One region of the Pantoea sp. X-Soil-ISGK-275 genome, then DNA from elsewhere that is predicted to be linked to it. Evidence: predicted binding sites of a transcription regulator. Region 1 holds the regulator's gene; each other region holds the start of a gene.
What was found. Region 1 encodes PurR, which represses purine synthesis genes. Its sites were predicted from a motif close to CANGCAAACGTTTGCNTG; they were not measured.
Positions count from the first base shown of each region.

Region 2: the regulator PurR is predicted to act here: its motif matches at 7,623-7,640, upstream of AC6I8A_RS00105 (NCS2 family permease).
Region 3: the regulator PurR is predicted to act here: its motif matches at 6,543-6,560, upstream of purM (phosphoribosylformylglycinamidine cyclo-ligase).

Region 1 covers NZ_AP035976.1:1,889,309-1,899,457, reverse strand. The annotation lists gene gloA (lactoylglutathione lyase) at 1-163, shown strand, start outside; gene rnt (ribonuclease T) at 271-939, shown strand; gene AC6I8A_RS08865 (Grx4 family monothiol glutaredoxin) at 975-1,310, opposite strand; gene AC6I8A_RS08860 (C40 family peptidase) at 1,675-2,466, shown strand; gene cydH (cytochrome bd-I oxidase subunit CydH) at 2,523-2,612, opposite strand; gene purR (HTH-type transcriptional repressor PurR) at 2,887-3,912, shown strand; gene punR (DNA-binding transcriptional activator PunR) at 3,909-4,820, opposite strand; gene punC (purine nucleoside transporter PunC) at 4,931-6,133, shown strand; gene cfa (cyclopropane fatty acyl phospholipid synthase) at 6,445-7,593, shown strand; gene AC6I8A_RS08830 (riboflavin synthase subunit alpha) at 7,643-8,287, opposite strand; gene AC6I8A_RS08825 (MATE family efflux transporter) at 8,486-9,859, shown strand; tRNA gene AC6I8A_RS08820 (tRNA-Val) at 9,994-10,070, shown strand; tRNA gene AC6I8A_RS08815 (tRNA-Val) at 10,074-10,149, shown strand, end outside.
Region 2 covers NZ_AP035976.1:18,497-28,645, reverse strand. The annotation lists gene rpmH (50S ribosomal protein L34) at 1-121, shown strand, start outside; gene rnpA (ribonuclease P protein component) at 136-495, shown strand; gene yidD (membrane protein insertion efficiency factor YidD) at 459-716, shown strand; gene yidC (membrane protein insertase YidC) at 719-2,365, shown strand; gene mnmE (tRNA uridine-5-carboxymethylaminomethyl(34) synthesis GTPase MnmE) at 2,450-3,814, shown strand; gene AC6I8A_RS00120 (malonic semialdehyde reductase) at 4,021-4,611, shown strand; gene AC6I8A_RS00115 (flavin reductase family protein) at 4,658-5,167, opposite strand; gene AC6I8A_RS00110 (4'-phosphopantetheinyl transferase family protein) at 5,463-6,212, shown strand; gene AC6I8A_RS00105 (NCS2 family permease) at 6,241-7,554, opposite strand; gene yieH (6-phosphogluconate phosphatase) at 7,706-8,368, shown strand; gene AC6I8A_RS00095 (MFS transporter) at 8,476-9,714, opposite strand; gene phoU (phosphate signaling complex protein PhoU) at 9,834-10,149, opposite strand, start outside.
Region 3 covers NZ_AP035976.1:3,093,718-3,103,866, forward strand. The annotation lists gene bepA (beta-barrel assembly-enhancing protease) at 297-1,760, shown strand; one part of gene AC6I8A_RS14455 (IS3 family transposase) at 1,834-2,329, shown strand; one part of gene AC6I8A_RS14455 (IS3 family transposase) at 2,329-3,197, shown strand; gene arsC (arsenate reductase (glutaredoxin)) at 3,275-3,622, shown strand; gene hda (DnaA inactivator Hda) at 3,619-4,320, opposite strand; gene uraA (uracil permease) at 4,414-5,697, opposite strand; gene upp (uracil phosphoribosyltransferase) at 5,766-6,392, opposite strand; gene purM (phosphoribosylformylglycinamidine cyclo-ligase) at 6,623-7,663, shown strand; gene purN (phosphoribosylglycinamide formyltransferase) at 7,660-8,298, shown strand; gene pstB (phosphate ABC transporter ATP-binding protein PstB) at 8,342-9,109, opposite strand; gene pstA (phosphate ABC transporter permease PstA) at 9,121-10,149, opposite strand, start outside.

The DNA.
Region 1 (10,149 bases):
GGCTGACACCTGCGAACGCATTCGCAGCGCGGGCGGCAACGTAACGCGTGAAGCGGGCCCGGTAAAAGGCGGTTCTACCATTATTGCCTTTGTTGAAGATCCAGACGGCTACAAGATCGAACTGATTGAAAATAAACATGCCGGTCACGGCTTAGGCAACTAAGGTTGCTGGTCAGCCTGCTAATTGCAGGCTGACTTCCCTCTCCTGCTGCACCCTCCTGAGATTTTTGCCATAATGCGCGCTGCCCTATTTATTGCCATGAGATCCTGATGTCTGAATCGAACGCTTTAAACGCTCTCCACCAACGCTTCCGCGGTTTTTATCCTGTTGTGATCGATGTTGAAACCGCAGGTTTCAATGCACAAACCGATGCACTGCTGGAAATTGCAGCCACAACGCTGAAAATGGATGAAGACGGCTGGTTGCACCGCGATGAAACGCTGCACTTCCATGTGGAACCGTTTGAAGGCGCCATTCTGAATCCTGCTGCGCTGGCGTTTACCGGCATCGATCCCACCAATCCGCTGCGCGGTGCGGTTAGTGAATACGAAGCTCTGCATGCGATTTTTAAAATGGTGCGCAAAGGCACTAAAGATAGCGGCTGTAATCGCGCGATTATCGTGGCGCACAATGCCACTTTCGATCTCAACTTCGTGATGGCGGCCGCAGAGCGCGCCAGCCTGAAGCGCAACCCGTTCCACCCTTTTGCCACCTTTGATACCGCAGCGTTAAGCGGCTTAGTGCTGGGGCAAACCGTGCTGGCGAAAGCCTGTAAAGCGGCGGGAATGGAGTTTGATAGTACACAAGCGCATTCAGCCCTGTATGACACCGAGCAAACCGCGACGCTGTTCTGTGAGTTGGTGAACCGCTGGAAACGCCTGGGCGGCTGGCCGCTGGCTTTCAGTGAAGAATCTGCAGACGAGGCGTCTGCCGAGTAAGCAAAGAAAAGGCCGACATTTGTCGGCCTTCTGCATTATTCCGCTTCTTTATACTTCTCAGCGGTCTCTTTCAACAGTGGCTGAAGTTCGCCGCGCTGGAACATCTCAACGATGATGTCGCAGCCGCCGACCAGTTCGCCATCGACCCACAGCTGCGGGAAAGTTGGCCAGTTAGCGTATTTTGGCATTTCAGCGCGAATATCCGGGTTCTGCAGAATGTCCACGTATGCGAAACGCTCGCCACACGCAGAAAGCGCCTGCACGGCTTGCGCCGAGAAACCGCAGCTTGGCAGCTTCGGAGAACCTTTCATGTACAGCAGAATCGGGTTTTCTGCGATCTGACGCTGAATTTTTTCAACAGTACTCATTATTGCCTTCCTTAATCTTCTACTTCGTGTTTGTTTATTGTAGCGATTTCGCTCCCGGACTGAAAACGGGATTTTGCGTTTGCACTGGCGAATCGCCATGTTTGTTAAGTTAACGCATGACAAATAACATTTTCATATCATTAATTGGCATTAATAAATTAATAATTAGCAATAGTTTCGCTGCGTTAACCAGCTGAAATCGCTCATTTTTGCTACAGAATCAATCTGGTAACATATTAATGGAAAAAGGCCTTACCTTTTGGAAAAAAAGTGGATTAGAATTGCTTCGGCGCTGGTCACTTGATCAGATTTCTCTCACTTTGCCGCAGTCTGCTTTCATTCAGCCTGCTTAACCTGTAACCGGATTATGCGTCTACTAATTACGCTTTTCATACTGGCTTTCGCCCAACTGTTTTTTAATGTGGCTGCTGCATCTCCGCATGCGCCCGTTAATGCCAGTTCGCTTAAAGCAGAGAAAAAGAGCGCACGTGAAGACGAGCGCCGCAAACGACGCCCGGTGAAAACCACCACCAAAAAATCGCGCCTGACAGCTGTTCAAAAATTCAAACTCAAAAAACAGACCAAAACAGAAACCGCGCTGCACAAGACCACCAGCAAAAAATCCCCGCTGAAACTTTCTGCTAAGAAATACGGTCATCAACGTCTAGCGAAGAAAACACCTGAGATCGCCGTCGATGATGAAGCGTTAGCGCTGACCGGCATCAAAATGAGTAAGGCGCACCGCCAGCGTTATCAAAAGGCGCGTGAAACGGCGATGACCAAATTGATGGGCCAACTCGGCAAACCCTATCAATGGGGCGGTGCTTCGCCACATACCGGTTTCGACTGCAGCGGCTTAGTGTGGTACGCCTATAAAGATCTGGTGAAATTCAAACTGCCACGCACCGCTAATGAGATGTATCACCTGCGCGATGCGGCACCGATTAAACGTGAAATGCTCGAGAAAGGCGATTTGGTGTTCTTCCGCATCAATAATCGCGGCACTGCCGATCATGTGGGCGTGTATCTCGGCAACGGGAAATTCATTCAGTCGCCGCGTACCGGCAAAGATATTCAGATCAGCGCATTGGGTGAGGATTACTGGCAGAAACACTATGTGGGCGCGCGTCGCATGATGACGCCAAAAACTATTCGCTAGTTGTTGCGCAACAATCATAAAAAAGCCGGATGCTGTTCTCAGCTCCGGCTTTTTTGTTAATGCATGATCGCGGTAAAGCTGAAGGCGATAATCATCAAAAGTGCGCCAACAGTGGTCATTAGCGCCAGTTTCAGGTCGGTATTCATCACAACTCCTTAGTCACACAATTATTAGGGTTAAAGCGATTTTCGCACAGCAATGGGCAAAAATCTCGTGTTATACGCATCAGCTTGCTAGAATCGCCGCCTTTCGTTGCGCAACAGATTTTGCGCATGCTGTATCAACAGCGTGATGAAGTGATTTCGCCTGCTAAAACACACCGTTTTGCCCGCTTTTTTGGGCTGTAAAAGCATTAGCAGACGCAAACGTTTAACAATATACTTATCAGTAAGTTGCGATAAGCCCAGGAGTACCATTTTCATGGCAACAATTAAAGATGTCGCAAAACGCGCGGGTGTCTCAACCACCACGGTTTCGCATGTCATCAACAAAACGCGTTTCGTTGCGGAAGAGACGCGTAACGCCGTATGGGAAGCGATCAAAGAATTACACTACTCGCCGAGTGCCGTGGCGCGTAGTCTCAAAGTCAATCACACCAAAACCTTGGGTCTGCTGGCGACCTCCAGCGAAGCGCCCTACTTCGCTGAAATTATCGAAGCGGTGGAGAACCGGTGTTTCGAACGCGGCTATACGCTGATTCTCGGCAATGCGCACAACGATCTGCAAAAGCAGCGCGCTTACCTGTCGATGATGGCGCAAAAGCGCGTCGATGGATTGCTGGTGATGTGTTCGGAATATCCAGACGATTTGCTGCAGATGCTGGAAGAGAACCGCAATATCCCAATGGTGGTGATGGATTGGGGCGCGTCACGCGGTGATTTCACCGATACCGTGCAGGACAATGCGTTTCAGGGCGGCTATCTCGCCGGGCGTTATCTGATTGAACGTGGTCATCGCGATATCGGTGCCATTCCCGGCCAGATGGAGCGCAACACCGGCGGCGGACGTCACGCTGGCTTCCTGCAGGCGATGAGCGAAGCGGGCATCACGGTGCGTCCGGAATGGGTGGTTCAGGGCGACTTTGAACCTGAATCGGGCTATCAGGCGATGCAGCAGATTTTAAATCAGAAACAGCGTCCAACTGCGGTGTTCTGCGGCGGCGATATCATGGCGATGGGCGCGATTTGCGCTGCTGATGAGATGGGTTTGCGCGTGCCGCAGGATATCTCAGTCATTGGCTACGATAACGTGCGCAACGCGCGCTATTTCACTCCAGCGCTGACCACCGTGCATCAGCCAAAAGCCGAACTGGGTGAAAAAGCGCTGGAAATGCTGCTGGATCGCATCACCAGCAAGCGTGAAGATCCGCAAACCATCGAAGTCCAGCCAACGCTGATTGAACGCCGTTCGGTGGCGTACGGTCCATTCCGCGACTATCGTCGCTAAGCCGACACTTCGCTGAGCCATTCATGGTTCAGCGTTTCAGCATCCCCGAGATAAGCCAGTAACCACTCCAGCGCCGGTGACGCGCGCTGTTCTGACCAGCTGACGCAGCACGGACTGTCCGGAAAGGCCTGCGGCAGTGCCAGTTCCACCAGTTTATGGCTGTCCAGCAGCGGACGCGCCAGATGGCCCGGCACCATTCCAACGCACAATCCTGCCAGCAAACAATCCATCCCGGTTTCCCACTCCGGCACCACCAACCGCCGCTGATTATCCAGCGTCCACGTCATACGGCGCGGCAACGCACGCGAGGTATCTTCCAGCACCAGCGATGGCCACGCCCGTAATGTTTCATCATCCAGTTCCGTGCTGTTGACCAGCGGATGGTCGGGACTCACCACACAGCGCCAGTTCAGCGCGCCCATATCCTGAAAGGCAAAACGTCCACCCACCGGGATCGCCTGGGTCGCGCCAATCGCCACATCAACCCGGCCATCAGCCAACGCATCCCATACGCCGTTGAACACTTCGTAGCTGATAATCAGCTCCATATCGGGAAAATGGCGATAGAAATCCTTCACTAACTGCCGCGTGCGCTGCGGTTTAACAATGCAGTCAACCGCGATACTTAGCTCCCCGCGCCAGCCATTCGCCAGTTGCTGACACTGTCGACGGGTTGCCAGCATTTTTTTGATAACAGATCGTCCTTCACGTACAAAATGCTCCCCCGCCGGTGTCATCACCACTTCGCGGTGCTGACGCTCAAAAAGCGGCACCGCCAGCCAGCTTTCCAGCTGTCGCACGGTATAGCTGACGGCAGAAGGCACGCGATGCAGCTCCTGCGCGGCCGCACTAAAACTGCCGGTGCGCGCCACCGCATCTACCACTTCAAGCGCATATTCTGACCACATAATTTTGCCTTCAAAAAATTTAACAGCACTATGCAAATATTAGCGTTTCACAAAGCGCGTTGCATCCTTTTACACTCCCCGGCGTTCAACCTGCCCAAAAGAGAATCAACATGTTGTCGTCTAAAGCATTTATGCCTTATCTCGCCGTGCTCAGCATGCTCGGCTTTCTTGCCACGGATATGTATTTACCCGCCTTTGGCGATATGCAGCGTGATTTCGCTAGCGCACCTGGCACCATCAGCGCCAGCCTGAGTCTGTTTCTCGGCGGTTTCGCCTGTGCCCAGGTTTTTTGGGGGCCGCTGTCGGATCGTTACGGGCGTAAACCGATTTTGCTAGCGGGGTTAGCCATCTTCGCCCTTGGTTGTCTGGGGATGCTTTGGGTGACCGATGTGCGCCTGATGCTGGCACTGCGTTTTGTGCAGGCAATTGGTGTCTGTGCGGCTGCCGTAAGCTGGCAGGCGCTGGTGGTGGATCACTATCCAAAAGCCAAAGCCAATAAAGTGTTTGCCACGATTATGCCGCTGGTTGCGCTGTCTCCGGCGCTGGCACCGCTGCTCGGCGCCTGGCTTATCGGCCACTTCCACTGGCGCAGCATCTTTATCACACTAACGCTGGTTGCCGTGGTGCTACTGATCGGTACGCTGCAGTTAACCTCGCCTAAGCGCGAGAAAGTGGCGTCAGGTAAACAACCCGGCTGGTTGACCTTGCTGGGTACTCGCGTTTACAGCGGTAACGTCTTGATCTACTCGGCCTGTTCGGCGAGCTTTTTCGCCTGGCTGACGGGCTCACCTTTCATTCTCGCCGCTGCTGGCCTGACGCCGGGTGATATTGGCCTGAGCTATATTCCGCAGACCATTGCGTTTCTGATTGGTGGCTTTGGCTGCCGCACGCTGTTAAATCGCTATCAGGGCGCGCAACTGCTGCCGTGGTTGCTGGTGCTGTATAGCCTGAGCATCCTGAGTTTGTTTGTCATCGCCCTGATGCCATCAGCGCCGCTGTTTGTGCTGTTGATGCCTTTCTGCGGCATGGCGCTGGCCAATGGCGCGATCTATCCAATTGTGGTTGCCAGCGCATTAGCGCCCTTCCCGCATGCCACCGGTAAAGCCGCAGGATTACAGAACTTATTCCAGTTAGGATTGTGCTTTGTAGCCAGCCTGCTGGTCTCCGCCGGCCTTGAACAGGCGCTGTTCAACACCACGTTAGTGATGGTCGCTACTGTGGTACTGGCGTGGGTGGGCTTTGTCTGCCAGCGAACGGTAAACGCACAAAGTGATATTGCCCACACTTCCCGTCCCTGCGAAGATAATCTCTAAGCCAGCGCTTTTCGTTAGCAAACTAACGATAACCCGTTGAATATTGACCCACGTGAGCATATACTCAGTGGGTCAGTAATTCTGTATTAAATCAATAATATAAATGTAATACCTTTAGCGACCCTGTCGCGGGATGGCGTCTGCACATTATCCGGTGCGGCGACCCACTTTTCTGCTCAAATTCATACCTCTGTACTACGTCGTACAACGTCGGATTTCTGGCGCACGGATTTTCCGTGAGTTCTCTCACAGGTCTTGGGAAATTGGCTATTCTTTTTCTCAGGTTCAGATCTGAAGGTGATGGAGAAGCTATGAGTTCATCTGTTATAGAAGAAGTGAGCCTTGAAGAAAACCATTGGTATCGGATCGTCAATGAACTGCTAGAGCGGGCTGATATTGCAGTTAATGGCACTCGTCCCTGGGATATTCAGGTAAAGCATCCAGATTTTTTTAAACGCGTTCTCGAGGAAGGATCGCTCGGATTAGGTGAAAGTTACATGGATGGTTGGTGGGAGTGCGAACAGCTCGATATGTTCTTCCATCGCGTTTTAAAACACCATCTGGATAAACAATTACCTCGGCATTTTAAAGATACGTTGCGCATCGCCGCCGCGCGTCTCACTAATTTGCAATCAAAAAAACGCGCCTGGATTGTGGGTAAAGAGCATTACGACCTTGGTAATGATCTCTTCTCACTGATGCTTGATCCTTACATGCAATATTCCTGCGGCTACTGGAAAGATGCTGATACCCTGGAAAACGCGCAGCAAGCCAAACTGGATATGATTTGCCGCAAGTTGCAACTTGAACCGGGCATGACGCTGCTGGATATCGGTTGTGGCTGGGGCGGATTAGCAGAATATGCCGCACGCCATTATGGCGTCACGGTGCATGGCGTGACTATTTCGGCTGAGCAACAAAAACTCGCGCAACAACGCTGTGAAGGACTGGATGTCACTATATTACTGCAGGACTATCGCGACCTGAATAATCAATATGATCGCATCGTTTCTGTGGGTATGTTTGAACATGTCGGGCCGAAAAACTATGCCACTTATTTTGATGTTGCTGACCGTAACCTCAAACCAGACGGCATATTTTTGCTGCACACCATTGGTGCCCTCACTACAGATATGAATGTCGATCCGTGGATTGATAAATATATCTTCCCGAACGGTTGTTTGCCGTCGGTACGTCAAATCGCTGATGCCAGTGAGCCGCATTTCGTCATGGAAGACTGGCATAACTTTGGCGCAGATTACGATACGACGTTAATGGCGTGGTATGAACGTTTTCAGGCGGCGTGGCCGCAGCTGGCTGAGAAATATGGCGAACGTTTTAAACGGATGTTCGACTATTATCTCAACGCCTGCGCCGGTGCGTTTCGTGCCCGTGATATTCAGCTGTGGCAGGTAGTATTCAGTCGTGGCAAGGATGGCGGTTTACGCGTAGCGCGTTAATCAGCTTTCAAATGAATCAAGGCGCCGCATGGCGCCTTTTTCAACGGTATTATTCTGCGCTAGCAATCTGCGCCAGTGCAGCGGCTTCACGCTGCGCTAATACGCGCTCAACCGTTTCCACAATGGCCTGCGTATGCGGATCAATCTCAATATTGACTTTTTGACCGAACTTCTTCGCGCCTAAAGTGGTGCGCTCCAGCGTTTCCGGGATCAAATGCACACAGAATTTGCTTTTGGTTACGTCGCCAACGGTCAAACTAATACCATCGATACCCACAAAACCTTTGTGCAGAATATATTTGATCTGGGTGGCGTCCTGTAATTTAAACCAGATTTCGCGGTTGTTTTCAGACTGGATGATTTTACAGATTTCCGCCGTGGTCATAATATGGCCAGACATTAAATGACCGCCAATTTCATCACTGAACTTCGCGGCACGCTCAATATTCACCACATCACCCACCTTTAATTCACCCAGGTTGGTAATGCGCAATGTTTCTTTAATCAGATCGAAGCTGACCAAATCGCCGTTAATCTCGGTCACCGTCAGGCAGCAGCCATTGTGTGCCACCGATGCGCCCAGCGCCAGGCCCGGTAACAGATCCTCCGGTAAGCGCACAATATGGGTACGAAACAGATCTTTCTCTTCAATGCCGACAATTTCTGCCGTGCCTTGCACAATTCCAGTAAACATCATCTCAGCCTCTGCAAAGTTTGCGTCAGTTTATCACAGCTTGTCGGCGGCAGCTTAATTTGGCGGAGTTCAAACTTTACACAAATTGCTAAACAAAATGCGATCAACGTTTGGCGGAAGCCAGCGCTGCCGCTACACTATGCCGCGCATTCTTTGGGGATTTCGCCCCGCTCTCTTCTTTAATTAAGCAGGTGTAACGTGCAGAAGTATTTTACAGAAGCGCGTCAATTGCTGGCCCTCGCGATCCCGGTCATCCTTGCTCAGGTGGCCCAGACGGCGATGGGATTTGTAGATACTGTTATGGCCGGTGCGGTAAGCGCCACGGATATGGCCGCCGTTGCTGTCGGCACCTCTATCTGGCTTCCCGCCATTCTGTTTGGTCATGGTCTTCTACTGGCTTTGACGCCTACCGTTGCGCAACTCAACGGTTCAGGACGACGCGAACGTATCGCGGAACAAGTGCGCCAGGGATACTGGATGGCACTGGCCGTTGCGCTACTGATTATGGTGGTGCTGTGGAATGCCGGTTATCTGATTAACACCATGCATGACATCGATCCTGAATTGGCCGCCAAAGCCGAAGGATACCTGCATGCGTTGCTGTGGGGCGCGCCGGGTTATCTGCTGTTCCAGGTGATGCGCAACCAATGCGAAGGTTTGTCGAAAACCAAACCGGCGATGCTGCTCGGTTTTCTCGGCCTGATGGTGAACATTCCACTCAACTATGTCTTCATTTATGGGCATTTCGGTATGCCTGCCTTAGGCGGCGTCGGCTGCGGCGTGGCAACGGCATCGGTCTATTGGGTGATGTTCCTGGTGATGCGCTTCTGGGTGAAACGCATGGCAAGCATGCGCGACATCCGTATGAAAACGCGCTGGTCTGCACCGTCACGTGCGATTTTGTCACGCCTGTTCACGCTGGGTTTGCCGGTGGCATTGGCGCTGTTCTTTGAGGTGACGCTGTTTGCCGTGGTGGCGCTTTTAGTATCACCACTCGGCATCGTCAAAGTGGCCGGGCACCAGATTGCGCTCAACTTCAGTTCGCTGATGTTCGTGTTGCCGCTGTCGCTCGGCGTCGCTACTACCATTCGCGTTGGCTATCGACTCGGTCAAGGTTCCGCCGAACAGGCGCGCGTTGCTGCGTGGACCGGGCAAGGGGTCGGCATCAGCATGGCGGCCATCACCGCGCTGTTTACCGTGATTTTCCGTCACGATATCGCCGGCTTGTACACGGCAAATCCAGAAGTCATTACCCTTGCGGCACAGCTGATGTTGCTGGCGGCGATCTATCAGTTCTCAGATTCGATTCAGGTGATCGGCAGCGGTATCTTGCGCGGTTATAAAGACACACGCTCGATCTTCTTCATTACTTTTATCGCCTATTGGGTGCTGGGTTTGCCGGTGGGTTATGTATTGGCGATGACGGATTGGGTTTTGCCGAAACTTGGCCCCGCCGGTTTCTGGTGTGGCTTTATTATCGGTCTGACCTCCGCAGCAGTGATGATGATTTGGCGCATCCGTCGTTTACAGCGCCTGCCTGCGCAGGTGATTTTGGCGCGTGCCGCGCGCTAAGTGGCTGGTAACGGCGAAAAAAACGACGCATAGCACAGTTGCTGGTCAGTCGTAGGGGAAAAACACTTTTTCCCCTTGCCAGCATCACAGCCTGCCGTTAATATTCGTCCCCGCTGTCGCCCTGACAGCGTGTTGCGCTCTTAGCTCAGTTGGTTAGAGCACCACCTTGACATGGTGGGGGTCGATGGTTCGAGTCCATTAGAGCGCACCAAGTGCGTCCGTAGCTCAGTTGGTTAGAGCACCACCTTGACATGGTGGGGGTCGGTGGTTCGAGTCCACTCGGACGCACC
Region 2 (10,149 bases), 1.9 Mb from region 1:
GTCCGTACTGAAGCGCAACCGTTCACACGGTTTCCGTGCTCGTATGGCAACAAAAAATGGTCGTCAGGTTCTGGCACGTCGTCGTGCTAAAGGCCGTTCTCGTCTGACCGTTTCTAAGTAATAAAGCTAACCCTCGTGGTTAAGCTCGCATTTCCCAGGGAGTTACGTTTGTTAACTCCCACTCATTTCACTTTCGTCTTCCAGCAGCCACAACGAGCCGGTACGCCGCAAATCACCATACTCGGCCGACTTAACGCGCTGGGGCATCCCCGCATCGGTCTCACCGTCGCAAAAAAACATGTAAAACGTGCCCATGAACGCAACCGGATCAAGCGATTGACCCGCGAAAGCTTTCGTCTGCGTCAACATGAGCTCCCTGCGATGGATTTTGTGATCGTGGCTAAAAAAGGGATTGCTGACCTGGATAACCGTGCGCTGACGGAAGCGTTGGAGAAACTATGGCGTCGTCACTGTCGCCTGGCTCGCGGCTCCTGATTGCCCTGATACGCGTTTATCAACGCGCCATCAGCCCACTGCTGGGACCTCATTGCCGGTTCCATCCCACCTGTTCGCAGTATGGGATTGAGGCCTTACGCCGCTTTGGCGTTGTAAAAGGCAGTTGGTTGACGATAAAACGCGTATTAAAATGCCACCCTTTGAACCCGGGTGGTGACGATCCTGTGCCGCCAAAAACCTTTGATACCAGAGAACATTAACGATGGATTCGCAACGCAATCTCTTTCTCATCGCTTTTCTGTTCGTGTCTTTTATGATCTGGCAAGCCTGGCAGACGGACCACGCTCCGCAGCCACAGCAAACCCAGACCACGCAAAACACAAGCAGCGCAGCGGGTGATGCCGCCACTTCCGGCGTGCCGGCTAGCGGACAGGGCAAAACGATCACCGTTAAGACAGATGTCCTGTCACTCAACATCAATACGCGTGGTGGCGATATTGAGCAGGCTCAGCTGCTGACTTACCCGGACAAACTGGGTTCAGACGCACCGTTCCAGCTGCTTGAAACCACACCTGCCTTCGTTTATCAGGCGCAGAGCGGCTTAACGGGCCGTAACGGTCCGGATAACCCGAACAATGGCGCACGTCCGCTGTATACCACTTCGCAAGAAAGCTTCGTGATGGCGGATGGCCAGAGCGAACTGCGCGTGCCGCTGACCTGGACCGGTGAAAACGGCGTGGTTTACACCAAGACGTTCGTCTTTAAGCGCGGTGAGTATGCGGTAAACGTTGACTACAACATCAACAACACCACTCAGCAGCCGCTGGAAGTGTCGATGTTTGGTCAGCTGAAGCAGACGATCGACGTGCCTAAGCACCGTGATACCGGCAGCAACAACTTTGCTCTGCACACCTTCCGTGGCGCAGCGTACTCAACCAGCGATGCGAAATACGAAAAATATAAATTCGACACCATCGCGGATAATGAGAACCTGAATACCACCACCAGCAATGGTTGGGTGGCGATGCTGCAGCAGTACTTTGCTACCGCATGGGTGCCACGCACGCAGGATAACAACACGCTGTACACCAGCAACCTCGGCAATGGCATCGCGGCAATTGGCTACAAATCTGCACCGGTTACCGTTGGCGCAGGCGCACAGCAGGATCTCGGCGCAACACTGTGGGTCGGCCCGGAAATTCAGGACCAGATGGCAGCCATCGCGCCGCACCTGGATCTGACCGTGGATTACGGCTGGTTGTGGTTCATCTCTCAGCCGCTGTTTAAGCTGCTGAAGTTCATCCACAGCTTCATCGGTAACTGGGGCTTCTCCATTATCGTTATCACCTTCATCGTGCGTGGCATCATGTACCCGCTGACCAAAGCGCAGTACACCTCGATGGCGAAGATGCGTATGCTGCAGCCGAAGATTCAGGCGATGCGTGAACGTCTGGGCGATGATAAGCAGAAGCAGAGCCAGGAAATGATGGCGCTGTATAAGGCGGAGAAAGTGAACCCGCTGGGCGGCTGTCTGCCACTGGTTATCCAGATGCCAATCTTCCTGGCCTTGTACTACATGCTGTCAGGCTCGGTTGAACTGCGTCATGCGCCGTTTATTCTGTGGATTCATGACCTGTCAGCGCAGGACCCGTACTACATTCTGCCGATCATCATGGGTATCACCATGTTCTTCATTCAGAAGATGTCACCGACTACCGTGACCGATCCGATGCAGCAGAAGATCATGACCTACATGCCGGTTATCTTTACCGTGTTCTTCCTGTGGTTCCCATCAGGTCTGGTGCTGTACTACATCGTCAGCAACCTGGTGACCATTCTCCAGCAGCAGCTGATTTATCGCGGCCTGGAAAAACGTGGTCTGCATAGCCGCGACAAGAAGAAAGCGTAACGTCTGACTGCAACCAGCAGCAGCGTATAATTAAGGGGCGGCATTTATGTCGCCCTGTTTTTTTGTTTTGAGAAAAGGTGAATCATGAGCCACAGCGACACTATTGTTGCCCAGGCGACGCCTCCAGGCCGCGGCGGCGTCGGCATTCTGCGTATCTCCGGCGCAAAAGCCGCTGAGGTGGCGCAAGCCGTGCTCGGCAAGCTGCCAAAACCGCGCTATGCCGACTATCTGCCCTTTACCGATGCCGATGGCAGCGTGCTCGATCAGGGCATTGCGCTATGGTTTCCTGGCCCGAACTCCTTTACCGGTGAAGATGTGCTGGAGCTGCAAGGCCATGGCGGCCCGGTAATTCTTGACCTGCTGCTGAAACGCATCGTGGCGCTGCCCGGCTTGCGTATTGCCCAGCCAGGCGAATTCTCGGAACGCGCCTTCCTCAACGACAAGCTCGATTTAGCGCAAGCCGAAGCGATTGCCGATCTGATCGATGCCAGTTCAGAGCAAGCCGCTCGCTCGGCGGTGAACTCGTTGCAGGGCGCATTTTCCCTGCGCATCAACGCACTTGTGGAAGCACTTACTCACCTGCGCATCTATGTGGAAGCAGCCATCGACTTCCCGGATGAAGAGATCGATTTCCTTTCCGACGGCAAAATTGAAGCCCAGCTCAATGTGGTGATCGGCGACCTTGATGGCGTGCGTGCCGAAGCGCGTCAGGGCAGCCTGCTGCGTGAAGGGATGAAGGTGGTGATTGCCGGTCGTCCCAACGCCGGGAAATCGAGCCTGCTCAATGCCTTAGCCGGGCGCGAAGCGGCGATCGTCACCGATATCGCTGGCACCACGCGCGACGTGCTGCGCGAGCATATCCACATTGACGGCATGCCGCTGCACATCATCGATACCGCAGGTTTGCGAGAAGCCAGCGACGAAGTCGAGCGCATCGGTATTGAGCGCGCGTGGCAGGAGATCGAGCAGGCCGACCGCGTGCTGTTTATGGTTGATGGCACCACCACCGACGCGACCGAAGCCGCCGCAATCTGGCCGGATTTTGTTGCCCGTCTGCCGGAAGCGCTGCCGATAACCGTGGTGCGCAACAAAGCGGATATGACCGGCGAAGAGCTGGGCCTCACTGAAGTGAACGGTCACTCACTGATTCGTCTCTCGGCGCGCACCGGGGAAGGTGTGGAAGCGCTGCGCGATCACCTGAAACAGAGCATGGGATTTGCCGGCAATATGGAAGGCGGATTTCTCGCACGCCGCCGCCATCTGCAAGCACTGGAGTTAGCCGCAACGCACTTGCAGCAGGGCAAGCATCAGCTGTTAGGCGCGTGGGCCGGCGAATTACTGGCAGAAGAGTTACGTTTAGCGCAGCAAGCGCTGAGCGAAATCACCGGTGAATTCACCTCAGACGATTTGCTGGGCAGAATCTTCTCCAGTTTCTGTATTGGTAAGTAATGACCTGTTACGTGGTCGCCATGAATGGCGACCCTACGGCGTTCTAATGTAGGGTGCGCAATCCCGTTAATCATGCGTCTTTGTTATTTGGCTCCCCAACGCCTTTGCAGTATAACGATCACTGCCCGGCGTACAGGTCCTGCTGGGTACATTCATTATTCATGCTAAATATTGGGCGCCAGTTGCTGCCTGAACAGGAGAGAAACATGAGTACAACGCTCGACAGCGTGGCGCTGAACGCGCTGTTCAACGAAGCCCGCACCCACAGCTATTGGCAGGACAAACCGGTTTCGCAGGATTTGCTGAAGCAGCTCTATAGCCTGACCGCGCTGGGCCCAACCTCCGCTAACTGCTCGCCAGGCCGTTTTGTATTTGTGACCTCGCAGGAAGGGAAAGAGAAGCTGAAACCCGCGCTCTCCTCCGGCAACGTCGATAAAACCATGGCCGCACCGGTGACGGTGATCGTGGCGTGGGATCCTGAATTCTACGAAGCGCTGCCAAAGCTGTTCCCGCACGGTGATGCGCGCAGCTGGTTTACCAGCAGCCCGGATCTGGCGAAAGAAACCGCGTTCCGTAACAGCAGCTTGCAAGCAGGTTATTTGATTCTGGCCGCGCGTTCGCTGGGCCTGGATGCGGGCCCGATGTCCGGTTTCGATCCGTCAAAAGTGAACGAGGCGTTCTTCAGCGAGAGTAAATGGCATGTGAACTTACTGATCAATCTCGGCTATGGCGAAGCCAGCAAACTGCATGCGCGTCTGCCGCGTCTGGGCTTTGATGAAGCCAGCACCTTTGCCTGATTGAGAAAAGGCGTCGGGCTGAGTCCACGACGCCGGTTTTAAGCGGTTATCCCAGTGAATGGAAGCCGCTGTTGAAGTAGATCATCGGCTCTGCCGCTTCACCGGGCAGAGCGATCCCCACGATACGCGCCAGCAGCACGCTGTGCGTGTTCCACTCCACCACCTTCTCCAGCTGACAATCAAAACTCACCAGCGCATCAGCTAAAATCGGCGCGCCGGTATTTAATGTCTGCCACGTACCACTTTGAAAGCGCTCGTCGCGGCGTGAGGATTGGCTGAACTGGGCACATAAGTCGTCATGCTGTTCACGCAGCACGTTAACGGCAAAATGGCCGGCGTTGATAAAGGCATCATGGCTGGATGCGCTGCGATTGACGCACACCAGCAGACTTGGTGGCTCAGCCGCCAGCGAACTGACCGACGTCGCAATCAGCCCCAGCTTTTCGCCCTGAAATTCGGTGGTAACCAGAGAAACACCCGCGGTTAAGCGACGCATGCCGTGACGAAACTCATCAAGCGAGATCGATTCCTGGCGAGAAATAGCGGTAACTGACATAGAAAACTCCGACGTGCATGCTTCTAAGATGCGCACGATTGGCAGATGAATGAATTGGTTAGCGCACTTCACTGTGCCTTTTTACTGTCCAAATCCTACACCACATCAGGCCGTTCGGCATCCGTTGAGACACGAATCTGCAAAAGCGTTCTATGCAAAGTTGCCAAATGGGATTGCCGCCTGGCTTCGTCCTTATCTGAAATATCGCCGATTCCATCTTAAGCCGGATGCAAACCCATGAGAAAATTCTTACAATAGCACTGATGATTATTCGACCATTTTCACGGAGCGACAGATGGCTAGTCATTTTGTACGTTGGATAGGTAATCCGCCCTTTTCTTTCGAGAATATGCGGGTGCCACAGGAAGTGATCAACAGCGCTCAGCGCTTCGCTGACAAGCGTCGCGGACGCTTTCTTGCCGCGCGTGAACTGCTGGCGCAACTGATGCTGCGCGTTTATGGCATTCGCGAACTCCCCGCGCTGACGACCTCCAGCAGCGGACGTCCCTGCTTTGCCGATACTAACCTGCCCGACTTCAGTATTTCCTACGCTGGCAACACCATCGGTGTGCTACTGGCCGAAGAAGGCGGGCGCGCCGGATTGGATATGGAGATTGTGCGCGCACACAGCCGTCAAACGCAGGATATGCTGACGCAGGATCTCTCCTCCGGCGAAAAAGCCTGGATCAACGCGCAGCAGGATTTCATGGAAGCGGTGACGCAAATCTGGACGCTGCGCCAAAGCATTCTCAAGCTCACCGGCGAAACCAATAGCGGCATTGATTCACTGCGTTTGCATCCTGCGGCCGGTCGGCTGCGTTCCACCGTGTTTCCCGATATTCAGGCGGTGTGTGATGCTGAGCCAACGCTGGTGTGGTCTTGCGCGCTGTCGCCCGGCACCGAACGCTTACACTTGTGGGAGATTGATGGCGCGCAGCACTTGCAAGCGCTGCGCGATGTCGAGATGAGCAAACCCAATATCGGGCCGCGTACCTTGCGCCTGACCAGTTTGGTCACGCCGCATGAGATGGGACATCCGTCATAAAAAAGGCCGCATCAGCGGCCTCTTCTATTTAGTGGGCGTCGATAAAGACGATTTTCAGCACGAACAGCAGCGCGACTACCACCACGCACGGGCTGATTTCACGCCAGCGGCCGGTCCCCAACTTCATCACGCAGTAAGAGATAAAGCCCAGCGCGATACCTTCGGTGATCGAGAAGCTGAAAGGCATCATCGCCGCAGTAACGAATGCTGGCACCGCTTCGGTGAGATCGTCCCACTGCACGCGTGACAGCGACGCCGTCATCAATACGCCAACGTAAATCAGCGCACCCGCCGCCGCATAAGAAGGCACCATCGCCGCCAGCGGTGACAGGAACATCACCAGCAGGAACAAAATGCCAGTAATCACCGCCATCAAGCCGGTGCGACCACCGATCGCCACGCCGGACGAGCTTTCAATGTAGGCGGTCACCGATGAGGTACCGATCAGCGAACCGGTCACTGAACTGATGCTATCAACGTACAGCGCCTGCTTCATGCGCGGGAACGTGCCTTTCTCGTCGGTCAGCCCGGCTTTATCGGTTACGCCAATCAGCGTGCCGGATGAGTCGAACAGATTGACCAGCATAAAGGAGAAGATCACACCGGCCATGCCGATGTTGAACGCGCCTTTGATATCGACCTGGCCGACAACGGAAGTGATCGCAGGCGGCGCCGCGAACACGCCGCTGAATTTCACATCGCCAATGATCAGGCCCAGCGCGGTCGTCACCACAATCGACACCAGCACCGCCGCATGGATATTGCGAGAAGCCAGAATCGCGATGATGAAGAAACCGAGCGCTCCAAGCAGCACGCTGTGCGAGGTCAGATTGCCAACAGCAACGATGGTATCGGCGTTTGGCACGATGATACCGGCGTTTTTCAGCCCCATCATGGCGATAAACAGGCCGATACCGGCGGTGATACCCACGCGCAGGCTGAGCGGAATGTTGGCAATCATCCAGTAACGCACGCGCAGCAGCGTAAGGATCAGCAGACCCAGCGCGCCCCAGAAAATCGCGCCCATACCAATCTGCCACGAATAACCCATGGCACCGACCACCACAAAGGCGAAGAAGGCGTTCAGGCCCATCGCCGGCGCCAGCGCCACCGGCAGATTCGCCACCAGCCCCATCAGAATGCTGCCGAACGCGGCAATCAAGCAGGTAGTAACAAACACGGCCTGCGTATCCATGCCCGCCACACCGAGAATTTGCGGGTTAACGAAAACGATGTACACCATCGTCAGGAAAGTCGTGCAACCGGCAATCACTTCGGTGCGCACCGTGGTTCCGTGTTCCTGCAGTTTGAAGATACGCTGCAAAAGGCCCTGATTAGTCATTCCACTGTTCCGCTAAAAAATTTATCGCCGCGTATCCTATAGAGTTTAGCGCGGCAAAACACTGATTTTTCGCAACCGGTTGCTCAGGGTCGCTTTCTGCGCTCAGTGCGTTAGAGTGTCAGCTTATTGTTTAACAAAAGGATGATGTGCAATGTCGGTTGAATGTATTTTTTTTGATTGCGACGGCACGCTGGTCGACAGCGAAGTGATCTGTACGCAAGCTTACGTCAACACCTTTGCCCGCTACGGTATTGAATGCTCTCTACAGCAAATGTTTGAGCAGTATAAAGGGGTGAAGCTTTACGACATCATCCGCGATGTGGCGGCCGAACATCAGGTTGAATTGCCGCTCGAAGAGGTGGAAACCGCCTATCGCGCCGAAGTGGCTAGATTGTTTGATCTCGATTTAAAACCGATTGCCGGTGCCAAAGCGCTGGTGGAAAGTGTCAAAGTGAAGATGTGCGTGGTTTCCAACGGCACGGTGAAGAAGATGCAACATTCGCTGGGCTTGACCGGCATGCTGCCGTATCTCGATGGCAAGCTGTATAGCGGTTATGACATTAACCACTGGAAGCCGGATCCAGAGCTGATGTATCACGCCGCCGAGCAGATGCAGGTGCCGATTGAGAAGTGCATTCTGGTGGATGATTCCGAGGCTGGTGCGCGCGCGGGGATCGCGGCCGGGATTCCAGTGTTTTACTACTGCGCCGATGCGCACAATCCTGAATTAGATCATCCGCTGGTGACGCGCTTTGATGATATGGCGCAGTTGCCGGATCTGTGGCGTGCGCGTGGGTGGGATTTGGTGAAGTAAGGTGCGCGCTGGCCCTCATCCCAACCTTCTCCCGCAAGCGGGAGAAGGAGCTGATCGTGCTAACTATTCCCTCTCCCGCTTGCGGGAGAGGGTTAGGGTGAGGGTAATCAACCAATCGCCCCCAACGAATCCTCGTTGCTCTGCTTCTTCGGCAGCAAGAACAGCGTGGCGGCGATATCCAGCAGATAAATCAGTGCCAGCAGCGTAATCGCCGCGGTGAAAGAGATATTGGTCGCCAGCAGGCCAATCACCAATGGACCAAATCCGCCCACGCCACGTCCCAAATTAAACAACACGTTCTGCGCCGTCGCGCGTGCCTGCGGTGGGAAGGTGTCGGAAATCAGCGCACCGTAGCCGCCAATCATGCCGTTTACAAACATCCCCATCAGCGCGCCGGTAAACAGCATCACCGTCGGATCGCGCAGCTGCGCGTACACCACCACCATCACCACCGCGCCGAACTGATACAGCAGGAAGATTTTCCAGCGCGCGAAGCGATCGGCCAGCACGCCAAACAGCCAGATGCCGAAGGTCATGCCCACCACCGTGACGGCGGTCCACAGGCCAGATTTGGTCAGGCTGAACCCGAAGTTGGATGACAGATAGCTCGGCATCCAGATCATCAATCCGTAGTAACCAAAATTCTGCACCGAGCAGAGAATGAAAATTCCCAGGCTGGCTTTGCTGGTGGCGCGGTCGGCAAACAGCAATTTAATGCGTGCGGCAAAGGAGAGCTGCGGCGTTCTCTCAACGTGGCGGGTAAAACTTTCCGGCTCGCCCATGCTGCGGCGGATCACAAACGACACCAGCGCCGGCAGCAAACCGACGAGGAACATGCCGCGCCAGCCAATCACGCTCAGCAGCGGCGGCGTGATAAAGGCCGCCAGAAGTACACCGAGCTGCCAGCCAATGCCAACCCACGCCGAGGCGCGGTTGCGCTTCTCTTTCGGCCAGGCTTCGGCAATCAGCGCCATGCCGATGCCGAACTCGCCACCCAATCCCACACCCGCCAGCGTGCGGTACGCCAACAGATCCCAATAGCCTTGCGCCACCGCACACAGGCCGGTGAACACCGAGAACACCAGAATGGTGACGGTAAGAATGCGGATGCGACCATAACGATCGCTCAGATGACCAAACACAATGCCGCCGATCACCGCGCCGATCAGCGTCCAGGTGACCAGCGAACCGGCCTGAGAAGGATCGAGCGCCAGCGAGACGCTGATCGCTGGCAGCATAAAACCAAGAATCAGCAGATCAAATCCATCCATCGCGTAGCCGCTGATCGCAGCCACCATGGCTTTCGCCGGTGTAATGGCTTGTTTTTTAGGAGTTGGGGAGGACATGTAACAGCACCTGGCAGAAAAAAGTGCGCCAAGTATAAAGAGAGGGAATCGCTGAGAACAGACAGAATTTAAGCAGGCAGCCCGTTAGCCACAGTGGCAACGGGCCGCCGACGCGTCAATCAAGAGGGTTTATTGCTGCCATCATCGCCCGACAGCAGTTCATCCAGCTTGTCGCCGCCCACATGACGGAAATCCTGACCTTTGACGAAATAGAAGATAATTTCGCAGATGTTCTGGCAGCGATCGCCGATACGCTCGATGGCGCGCGCGCAGAACAGCGCGGTCAGCACGCTTGGGATGGTGCGCGGATCTTCCATCATGTAGGTCATCAACTGACGCACGATGCCTTCGTACTCTTTATCCACCTTCTTATCTTCACGGTAGATTTTGATGGCTTCGTTGAGATCCATGCGCGCAAACGCATCCAGCACGTCA
Region 3 (10,149 bases), 1.2 Mb from region 1:
TCTTTTCAGAGTAAACCTGGAAAAGTTCATGCCAGGCTCAATAATTTTGAGCAACTTTACGTAACTTTAACTTTTGTGGGTGAAGAAGCCTGTTTAAATCGCGGCGTGCTGTTCAATTTTTTGCTGCAACTTCGTCATGCTGTAACCCTTTTTTCATTTAAAGCTTATGAATCTTCATCGTTTGCTTGTCGCCGCAGTCTGGTTAAGATAGAGCGCGTTCAGTGAATGGGAAAATAGTGCAGAACATCTGAACCACTTACCTGTCTAATTTTGGGTGACTTTTACAGGATCAAGGCATGTTTAACCGGTTGAAAAAATCACTGCTGGCGGCCCTTATTCCTACGCTGCTGCTGACGCCTGCGCTGAGTGCGCGCGCTGACGTCAGTGATACGCTGCCCGACATGGGCACCACAGCAGGTTCGACGCTCTCGATTAATCAGGAACTGCAGATGGGCGACTTCTACGTGCGCCAGCTGCGCGCCAGTGCGCCTCTGATTAACGATCCGCTGTTGAATCAATACATTAATGAGCTCGGTCAGCGTCTGGTGGCGCATGCCAACTCGGTACGCACGCCGTTCCACTTCTTTTTGATTCAGAACGATGAACTCAACGCCTTTGCCTTCTTTGGCGGCAACGTGGTGCTGCATTCGTCGCTGTTCCGTTACACCGATAACGAAAGCCAGCTGGCATCGGTGATGGCGCATGAAATCTCGCACGTCACCCAGCGCCATCTGGCGCGCGCCATGGAAGAGCAGCGACGCAATGCGCCGCTGACCTGGGTCGGCGCATTGGGATCGATTCTGCTGGCGATGGCCAGTCCGCAAGCGGGCATGGCGGCGCTGACCGGTACGCTGGCGGGCGCGCAGCAAGGCATTATCAGCTTTACTCAGGGCAACGAACAGGAAGCTGACCGCATCGGTATTCAGGTGCTGCAACGTGCCGGTTTCGATCCGCAAGCGATGCCGACTTTCCTGCAGAAGCTGGCGGATCAGAGCCGCTTCTCCTCCAAACCGCCGGAAATTTTGCTGACGCACCCGTTACCCGACAGTCGACTGGCCGATGCGCGTAACCGCGCCAATCAGATGCGTCCGGTGGTGGTGCAATCGTCGCAGGATTTCTACATGGCGAAAGTGCGTTCGCTCGGCATGTACGCCACGGGCCGCAATCAGCTAACCGATGACCTGCTGAATGAATACGCCAAAGGCAATGTGCGCGAGCAGCAGGCGGCGCAGTACGGTAAAGCGGTGCAGTTCCTGCAGGCCAAAAGCTTTGACAGCGCCAAACGGGTGATTGCGCCGCTGCTGGCGAAACAGCCGGATAACGTCTGGTTCCTCGATATCATGACCGACATCGACATCGGCCTGAATCAGCCGCAGCAGGCGATCGCCATGCTGAGCAGCGCCAAAGGCAGCAGCACCAATCCAGTGCTGCAACTGAACCTGGCTAACGCCTATGTCGAAGCGAAACAGCCAGCCAACGCCAGCCGTATCCTCAATCGCTACACCTTTGCACATCCAGACGACGTTAACGCCTTTGATCTGTTGGCGCAGGCTTCGGCGGCGCAGGGTTTACGGGATGAAGAACTTTCAGCGCGCGCTGAGGGGTTGGCGCTCAACGGCCAGCTTGATCAGGCGATCTCCACCTTAAGCAGCGCCAGCGCCCAAGTACCGCTCGGCAGTTTGAAACAAGCGCGCTATGACGCCCGCATCGATCAGTTCCGTGAACTGCAGAAGCGTTTTAAGGTTTATCAGAAAGGATAGATTTTGTAGGGTCGCCATTCATGAACTGCACCCCAAATGTTGGACCATAATCTGACATTGAAGGTGCAGCTCTATGACAACAAAATATCCCATCGAATTTAAACTCTCGGCCATTCACTATTTTCTTAGCGGCCATGCCGGTATTGATGGAACGGCTAAGCACTTCAGCATTGCCCCTACTAACCTCCGCCGCTGGGTTGCGCGCTATCAGCATCACGGTGAGCAGGCTTTGCTTCCCCGCGGGCACCGGCGTTATTCTTCTGACTTCAGGGTCCAGGTGGCGCATTATGCTCTGGCTCATACCGGTGAGTCATACGCTGCGGTTGCGGCGCGTTTTAATATCAGCTCACACAAAACGGTTGAATCCTGGGTCCGCCAGTACAGCCTTAAAGGTCACTATGCTTTCCCGCCCGAAAACAGCACGCGGAGAACACCAATGTCAGGCAAAGAAAAATCACCAAAACCAGTCGGGTCAATGACGCCGGAAGAGCTGCTTAAGGAGCTCGAATACCTGCGTGCCGAAAACGACTATCTGAAGGTCATGCAGGAGATTATCCTGGAAAAAAAGCGCCGGGAGCGGGAGAAAAAGCCGCAGCCGTGACGCTGCTGCGCACGCGGCATCGCCTGCCGGTGCTGCTGAGCGTATCGCGGCTGCCAAAAAGCACTTTTTTTTATCAGCTTGCCCGCCAGCAGGCAGCGGATAAGTACGCAGAGGTGAAGGCGCTTATCGTCAGGCTGTCAGAGGAGCATCGCAGTGTTTATGGCTACCGGCGCATGGGCTGCCTGCTCAGGCAGCACGGCTGGGCGCTGAGCGGGAAAACCGTGCTGAAGCTGATGTCGGCGCTGGGTCTGCAGTCGCCGGTAAGAAAGAAGAGATACCGGTCCTGTCGCGGGCCCGAGGGGCGGACAGCCGGCAACGTGCTGCAGCGCAACTTCCGGGCACAGGCACCGAACGAGAAGTGGGTAACGGACGTAACGGAGTTCAGCGTTGCGGGTGAAAAATGCTACCTGTCCCCGGTTCTGGACCTGTATAACGGCGAAATCGTGGGCTGGGAAACGGCGCGTAAGCCGCTGATGCCGATGATAAACGGTATGCTGAGCAGAGCCTTACAGCATCTGACGGGCGAGCAGCGTCCGCTTCTTCACAGCGATCAGGGCTGGCAGTATCAGATGCCGGAGTATCAGCGGCGCCTGGCGGAAAACGGGATAAAACAGAGCATGTCGCGCAGAGGAAACTGCCTGGACAACGCGGTGATGGAAAACTTCTTCGGTCATCTGAAGTCGGAAATGTTTTACCTGAAGAAATACCGTGACGTAGAGGAGCTGGAGAAGGACATCGGAGACTATATCCACTTCTGGAATACTAAGCGGATAAAAATGGGGCTGGGTGGGCTGAGTCCGGTAGCGTACAGGACTCAGCATTACGCAGCGCTTTAACTAAACGGTCCAGGTTATGGGGTTCAGTTCATTCATGGCGACCGCCGGTTTCAACATATCAAAGGAATGCCCAAACTATGGTCAGCATTTATCACAACCCGCGATGCAGCAAAAGCCGCGAGACGCTGGCGCTGTTGCAGGAAAAAGGTATCGAGCCTGAAGTGGTGCTCTATCTTGAGACGCCGCCCGATGTGCCAACGCTACAGCGCCTGCTGCAACAGCTCGGCATGCACAGCGCACGCGAACTAATGCGCCGCAAAGAGGATCTGTATAAAGAGCTGGCTTTAGCGAATAGCGCGTTAAGCGAGGATCAGCTGCTGCAGGCGATGGTGGATCATCCGAAACTGATCGAACGCCCAATCGTGATCAATGGAGAACAGGCGCGCATTGGCCGTCCGCCTGAAGCGGTGCTGGAGATTCTCTAAAGCTCCAGCGCTTCTTTAACAAAGGGAATGGTGAGTTTGCGCTGGGCGCTGATGGAGGCGCGATCGAGGCGATCCAGCGTATCAAACAGCGTGCGCATCTCACGGTCAAGGCGTTTCAGCAGGAAGCGCCCGACATCTTCCGGCAACTCAAAACCACGCAGTCCAGCACGCAGCTGCATCGCCTGTAATTTGTCGTCATCCGAGAGCGGCTGCAAACGGTAAATCTGCCCCCAATCGAGGCGTGACGCCAGATCCGGTAAGCCGAGATTCAGCTGGCGCGGCGGTCGATCGCCGGTAATCAGCAAACGCGTTTTACCGATTTCCAGAATGCGGTTGTAGAGATCAAAGATCGCCATTTCCCACTCCGGATCGCCTGCAATGCACTCGATATTATCGATGCACACCAGCGCCAGATTCTCCATACCTTCCAGTACTTCCGGCACAAACCAGGTGCGCTTATCCAGCGGCACATAGCCCACCGCTTCACCGCGCGCCGAGAGTTCCGCACAGGCTGCGTGCAGCAGATGACTGCGGCCACCGCCTTCGCGCGACCAGAAATAGAGATAGCTACCGTGTTGCTGAGAAAGTGCGCCTTGCAGCGCCGCCAGCAGAGACGTGTTTTCCCCCGGCCAGAAACTGGCGAAGGTTTCATCATCGGGTAAATAGAGTGGCAATGAGAGCTGTGCCGGCGTGTTCAGAAGTACCTCAACGGATGAGCGGGCAGAAAACCGCGCAAGTTTATCACGATCTTTGCCGGAGATGAACCGGGCTTCCCTGCCCGGCTTGCAGCCTTAACTTTCGCGCTTCTCTTCAGCGTCCAGCACCACTTCTTCCGGGCGTAATACGCTGATTAAACGGAAGATCAAAGCCAGGCCAACGCCAACGATGGTTGCCAGCGCCATGCCTTTCAGCTCGGCCGCGCCGATATGCACTTTGGCACCGCTCACGCCGATGATCAGGATCACCGAGGTCAGGATCAGGTTCTGCGCTTTGTTGTAATCCACTTTTGATTCGATCAGCACACGAATACCGGATGCACCGATCACGCCGTACAGCAGCAGCGAGACGCCGCCCATCACCGGCACGGGAACCGCCTGAATCGCCGCCGCCAGTTTGCCGACGCAGGAGAGCAGAATGGCAAAAATCGCCGCGCCGCCAATTACCCAGGTGCTATAAACGCGGGTAATCGCCATTACGCCAATGTTCTCGCCGTAAGTGGTGTTCGGCGTGGAGCCGAAGAAGCCGGAAATCATGGTGGATAATCCGTTGGCGAACATCGAGCGATGCAGGCCCGGATCGCGGATCAGATCTTTCTTCACGATGTTGGCGGTAACCACTAAGTGACCCACGTGCTCGGCAATCACCACCAGCGCGGCTGGCAGAATGGTCAGCATCGCCACCCACTCAAAACGCGGCGTGTAGAAGGTTGGCAGCGCAAACCACGGCGCATTTTCCACTGCGGTCCAGTCGACAATCCCCATCATGTAAGAGAGCGCATAGCCGACCAATACACCGACCAAAATCGGGATGATGGCGAGGAAACCACGGAACAGCACCGAACCAAACACGGTCACCGCCAGCGTGACCATTGAGATGATCACGGTTTTGCTGTCTGGTGATGTGCCGTCAGCGGGCAGCAAACCGGCCATATTCGCCGCCACGCCCGCCAGTTCCAGACCGATAACCGCGACAATCGCGCCCATCGCCGCCGGTGGAAACATCACATCAAGCCAGCCGGTACCGGCTTTCTTGACGATCAGCGCCACAAGGCAGAACAGCAAACCGCAGAGAATAAAACCGCCCAGCGCCACTTCGTAACCCAGCGGCAACAGCAGCAGCACCGGCGAAATAAAGGCAAAACTCGAACCGAGATAAGCCGGGATTTTGCCCTTACAGATAAACAGATAGAGCAGTGTTCCAACGCCGTTAAACAGCAACACCGTGGCCGGGTTGATGTGGAACAGAATCGGCACCAGCACAGTTGCGCCAAACATGGCGAACAGATGCTGCAAGCTGAGTGGAATGGTTTGTAAAAGCGGTGGGCGTTCATTAACGCCGATTGCACGACGGGTCATATTTTTCGCTATCCCCATTGAATATTTTTAGACAAAAAAAAGCCGACTCTCTGGCCGGCTGGTTTCTTTTATTTGGTTCCGAAAATCTTGTCCCCGGCATCGCCGAGTCCAGGAATGATGTAGCCCTTCTCGTTCAATCCCTGATCGATAGATGCGGTGTAGAGCTCCACATCCGGATGCGCTTTCTCCAGCGCGGCAATACCTTCAGGCGCAGCTACCAGCACCAGCACTTTAATGCTGGTACAACCGGCTTTCTTCAGCAGATCGATGGTAGCGATCATTGAACCACCGGTTGCCAGCATCGGGTCGACCACCAGCGCCAGGCGCTCTTCAATGTTCGACACCAGCTTCTGGAAATACGGCACCGGCTCCAGCGTCTCTTCATCACGATACACGCCAACCACGCTGATGCGCGCGCTTGGCACGTGCTCGAGCACGCCTTCCATCATGCCGAGGCCAGCACGCAGAATCGGAACTACAGTGATTTTTTTACCTTTGATCTGATCGATTTCTACTGGACCGTTCCAGCCTTCGATCGTCACACGTTCGGTTTCCAAATCGGCGGTGGCTTCATAGGTCAGCAAGCTGCCCACTTCCGAGGCCAGCTCGCGGAAACGCTTGGTGCTGATATCATGCTCACGCATCAGGCCCAGTTTATGTTTGACCAGCGGGTGTTTGACTTCCACGATCTTCATGATTGTTCTCCCGGAATTGAGTTGAGCTAAAAAAAAATCGCCGGATTATACCGCCTTTTCGCCGCTGCGCCATATGTCATCGGTCAATAGCCTGCGTCATCTAAGGATTGGCGAAAATCTGAGGCGATGCAAAGGCAGCATGAGATGGGACTCGCAAACGTTTGCCTGCGCTGTTAGAATTGCCGCGCTTAATTTTTGCCACCAACCGCAACTCGCGTGGGGATTCCGCAGTGACCGACAAAACCTCTCTCAGCTACAAAGACGCCGGTGTTGATATCGATGCTGGTAACGATCTGGTTGACCGTATTAAAGGCGTAGTGAAAAAAACCCGCCGCCCGGAAGTCATGGGTGGATTGGGCGGCTTCGGCGCGCTCTGTGCGCTGCCGCAGAAGTACCGCGAGCCTGTGCTGGTCTCCGGAACCGATGGCGTCGGCACCAAGCTGCGTCTGGCTATGGATCTCAAACGTCATGACAGCATCGGCATCGATCTGGTCGCGATGTGTGTTAACGACCTGATTGTTCAGGGTGCTGAGCCGCTGTTCTTCCTCGATTATTACGCGACCGGCAAGCTGGATGTGGATACCGCTTCATCGGTCATCACCGGCATCGCCGAAGGTTGCTTGCAGTCGGGTTGTGCGCTGGTCGGCGGTGAAACCGCTGAAATGCCAGGCATGTACCACGGCGAAGATTACGACGTGGCGGGTTTCTGCGTCGGCGTGGTGGAAAAATCAGAAATCATTGACGGTTCGAAAGTGCAGGACGGCGACGTGCTGATCGCGCTGGGTTCCAGCGGCCCGCACTCGAACGGTTATTCTCTGGTGCGCAAGATTCTTGAAGTCAGCCAGACCGATCCGGCCACTAAACAGCTGGATGGCAAGTCACTGGCCGATCACCTGCTGGCGCCAACCCGTATCTATGTGAAAAACATCCTTCGCCTGATCGAACAGGTTGATGTGCATGCGATTTCGCATCTGACCGGCGGCGGCTTCTGGGAAAACATCCCGCGCGTGCTACCAGACAACACCCAGGCGGTGCTGGAAGAGAGCAGCTGGCAGTGGCCAGCCGTGTTCAGCTGGTTGCAGCAAGCAGGCAACGTCAGCCGTCACGAAATGTACCGCACCTTTAACTGCGGCGTGGGCATGGTGATTGCGCTGAGCCCGGCAGAAGCCGATAAAGCGGTACAGCTGATGACCGACGCGGGCGAAAAAGCGTGGAAAATCGGTGTGATTAAAGCGTCTGATTCTGCAGAGCGTGTGGTTATCAATCCATGAAGAAACTGGTTGTACTGATCTCCGGCAACGGAAGCAATCTTCAGTCCATCCTCGACGCCTGCGCAAGCGGGCGTATCAACGGCAGCGTCGCTGCCGTTTTCAGTAATAAAGCCAGCGCCTATGGCTTAACGCGCGCGCAGGAAGCCAATGTCCCGCCGCATGCTTTAGCTGCCAGTGATTTTGCCGACCGCGAAGCCTTTGATCGCCAACTGATGCAGGAGATTGATGCTTACGCGCCGGATCTGGTGGTGCTGGCCGGTTATATGCGCATCCTCAGCAGCGCTTTTGTCGCGCACTATCACGATCGTCTGGTGAATATTCATCCGTCGTTATTGCCGAAATATCCGGGCTTGCACACGCATCGTCAGGCGCTGGAAAACGGCGACGAAGAGCATGGCACTTCAGTGCACTTTGTCACTGACGAGCTGGATGGCGGACCGGTTATTTTGCAGGCGCGCGTGCCGGTGTTTGCTGGCGACAGCGAAGACGAGATCAGCGCGCGCGTGCAGCATCAGGAACACGCGATCTATCCGCTGGTGATCAGCTGGTTTGTTGATGGGCGTTTGCAGATGCGTGAAGGTAAAGCGTGGCTGGATGATAAACCATTGCCGCCACAGGGATATGCACACGACTAACGTAGGGTCGCCATTCATGGCGACCTTCATCACGTCCGCACCATCACCCAAACCGTCCCGTAATGTAATCTTCGGTACGCCGCGCTTTTGGCGAGGTGAAGATGCGATCGGTTTCGTCAAACTCCACTAATTGTCCGTTATGCATAAACGCGGTGTAATCCGACACGCGTGCCGCCTGCTGCATATTGTGCGTCACTAACACCAGCGTGAAATGCTGCTTCAGCGTAGTCATCAACTCCTCGATCACCAGCGTTGAGATCGGATCAAGTGCCGAGGTGGGCTCATCCAGCAGCAACACTTCCGGCTCAATGGCGATGGCGCGCGCAATCACCAGGCGCTGCTGCTGGCCGTTAGAGAGCGTTAAGGCGTTCTGCCCCAGCTGATCTTTCACTTCGCCCCACAATGCCGCTGCACGCAGCGCACGTTCACAGGCTTCATTCAACACGCGACGATCGCGTACGCCCTGCAAGCGCAGGCCGTAAACCACGTTTTCGTAGATCGATTTAGGAAACGGATTCGGCCGCTGGAATACCATGCCAATGCGGCGACGCAGTGCGGGAAGATCCTGATTCGCCTGCATCACCGCGTAATCATCCAGCAGAATCTCGCCTTCGATGCGGCAGCGATCGATCACATCATTCATGCGATTAAAGCAGCGCAGCAGCGTCGATTTGCCGCAGCCGGAAGGACCAATCAACGCCGTGATGCGGTTTTTCGGGATCTGCAGATCAATGTTATTCAGCGCCTGGCGTTCGCCATACCACAGCGACAGCTGATTAACGCGAAGGGCAATGTCGTAGTCGGGCGTCATCAGAAACCTTTTTAGTGCGTCATAAGCCGGTAACGCTCACGCAGCCGATGGCGCAGCGCCATCGCCAGCAGATTGAGCGACAGGATGATCACCACCAGCAGCAAAGCGGTGGCGTAAACCAGCGGTCGATCAGCATCGATATTGGGGCTCTGGAACGCCAAATCGTAGATCTGAAAACCGAGGTGCATGAATTTACGATCGAGGTGCAAATAAGGGAATACCGCATCAACCGGCAGCTCTGGCACCATCTTCACCACGCCCACCAGCATCAGCGGCGCGGTTTCTCCAGCCGCACGCGCCACCGCCAGAATCAGGCCGGTGAGCATGGCGGGTACCGCCAACGGCAGCACCACGCGCCACAACGTTTCCGCCTGCGTTGCGCCCAGCGCCAGCGATCCCTGACGCAGATTATCCGGAATGCGCGACAATCCCTCTTCGGTGGCAACGATCACTACCGGCAGCGTCAGCAGCGCCAGCGTCAGCGCGGCCCACAGCAAGCCCGGCGTACCAAAAGTGGGATTGGGTAAGGCGCTGGAGAAGAACAGCTGGTCGATGGTGCCACCAATCAGCCAGACAAAGAAACCGAGGCCAAACACGCCGTAGACAATCGATGGCACGCCGGCGAGATTCACCACCGCGATGCGCACCAGCCGCGTCAGCGCATTGCGTCCAGCGTATTCGTGCAACCAAACCGCAGCGATGACGCCAAGCGGCATGACGATGATCGACATCAACAGCACCATCAGCACGGTACCAAAAATTGCCGGAAACGCCCCGCTCTCGCCGCCACCGGAAGTCGGTGAATCGCTGACGAATTGCCAAATCTGGCTGAAGAAGTGCAGCGTTTTGTTGGTTAAGGTCATGGCATTCGGATACCACGCATCCACCACCTGCGCCAGCGGGATGGTGTGATCCACGCCGTTCACATCGCGCAGCACCAGCGTATCGCGCTGACTTTCATGCTGCAGATGGGTTAACTGCTGCGCCAGCACGTTGAAGCGGCGTTGTAACGCCGTGCGATTGGCATCAAACTCGGACTG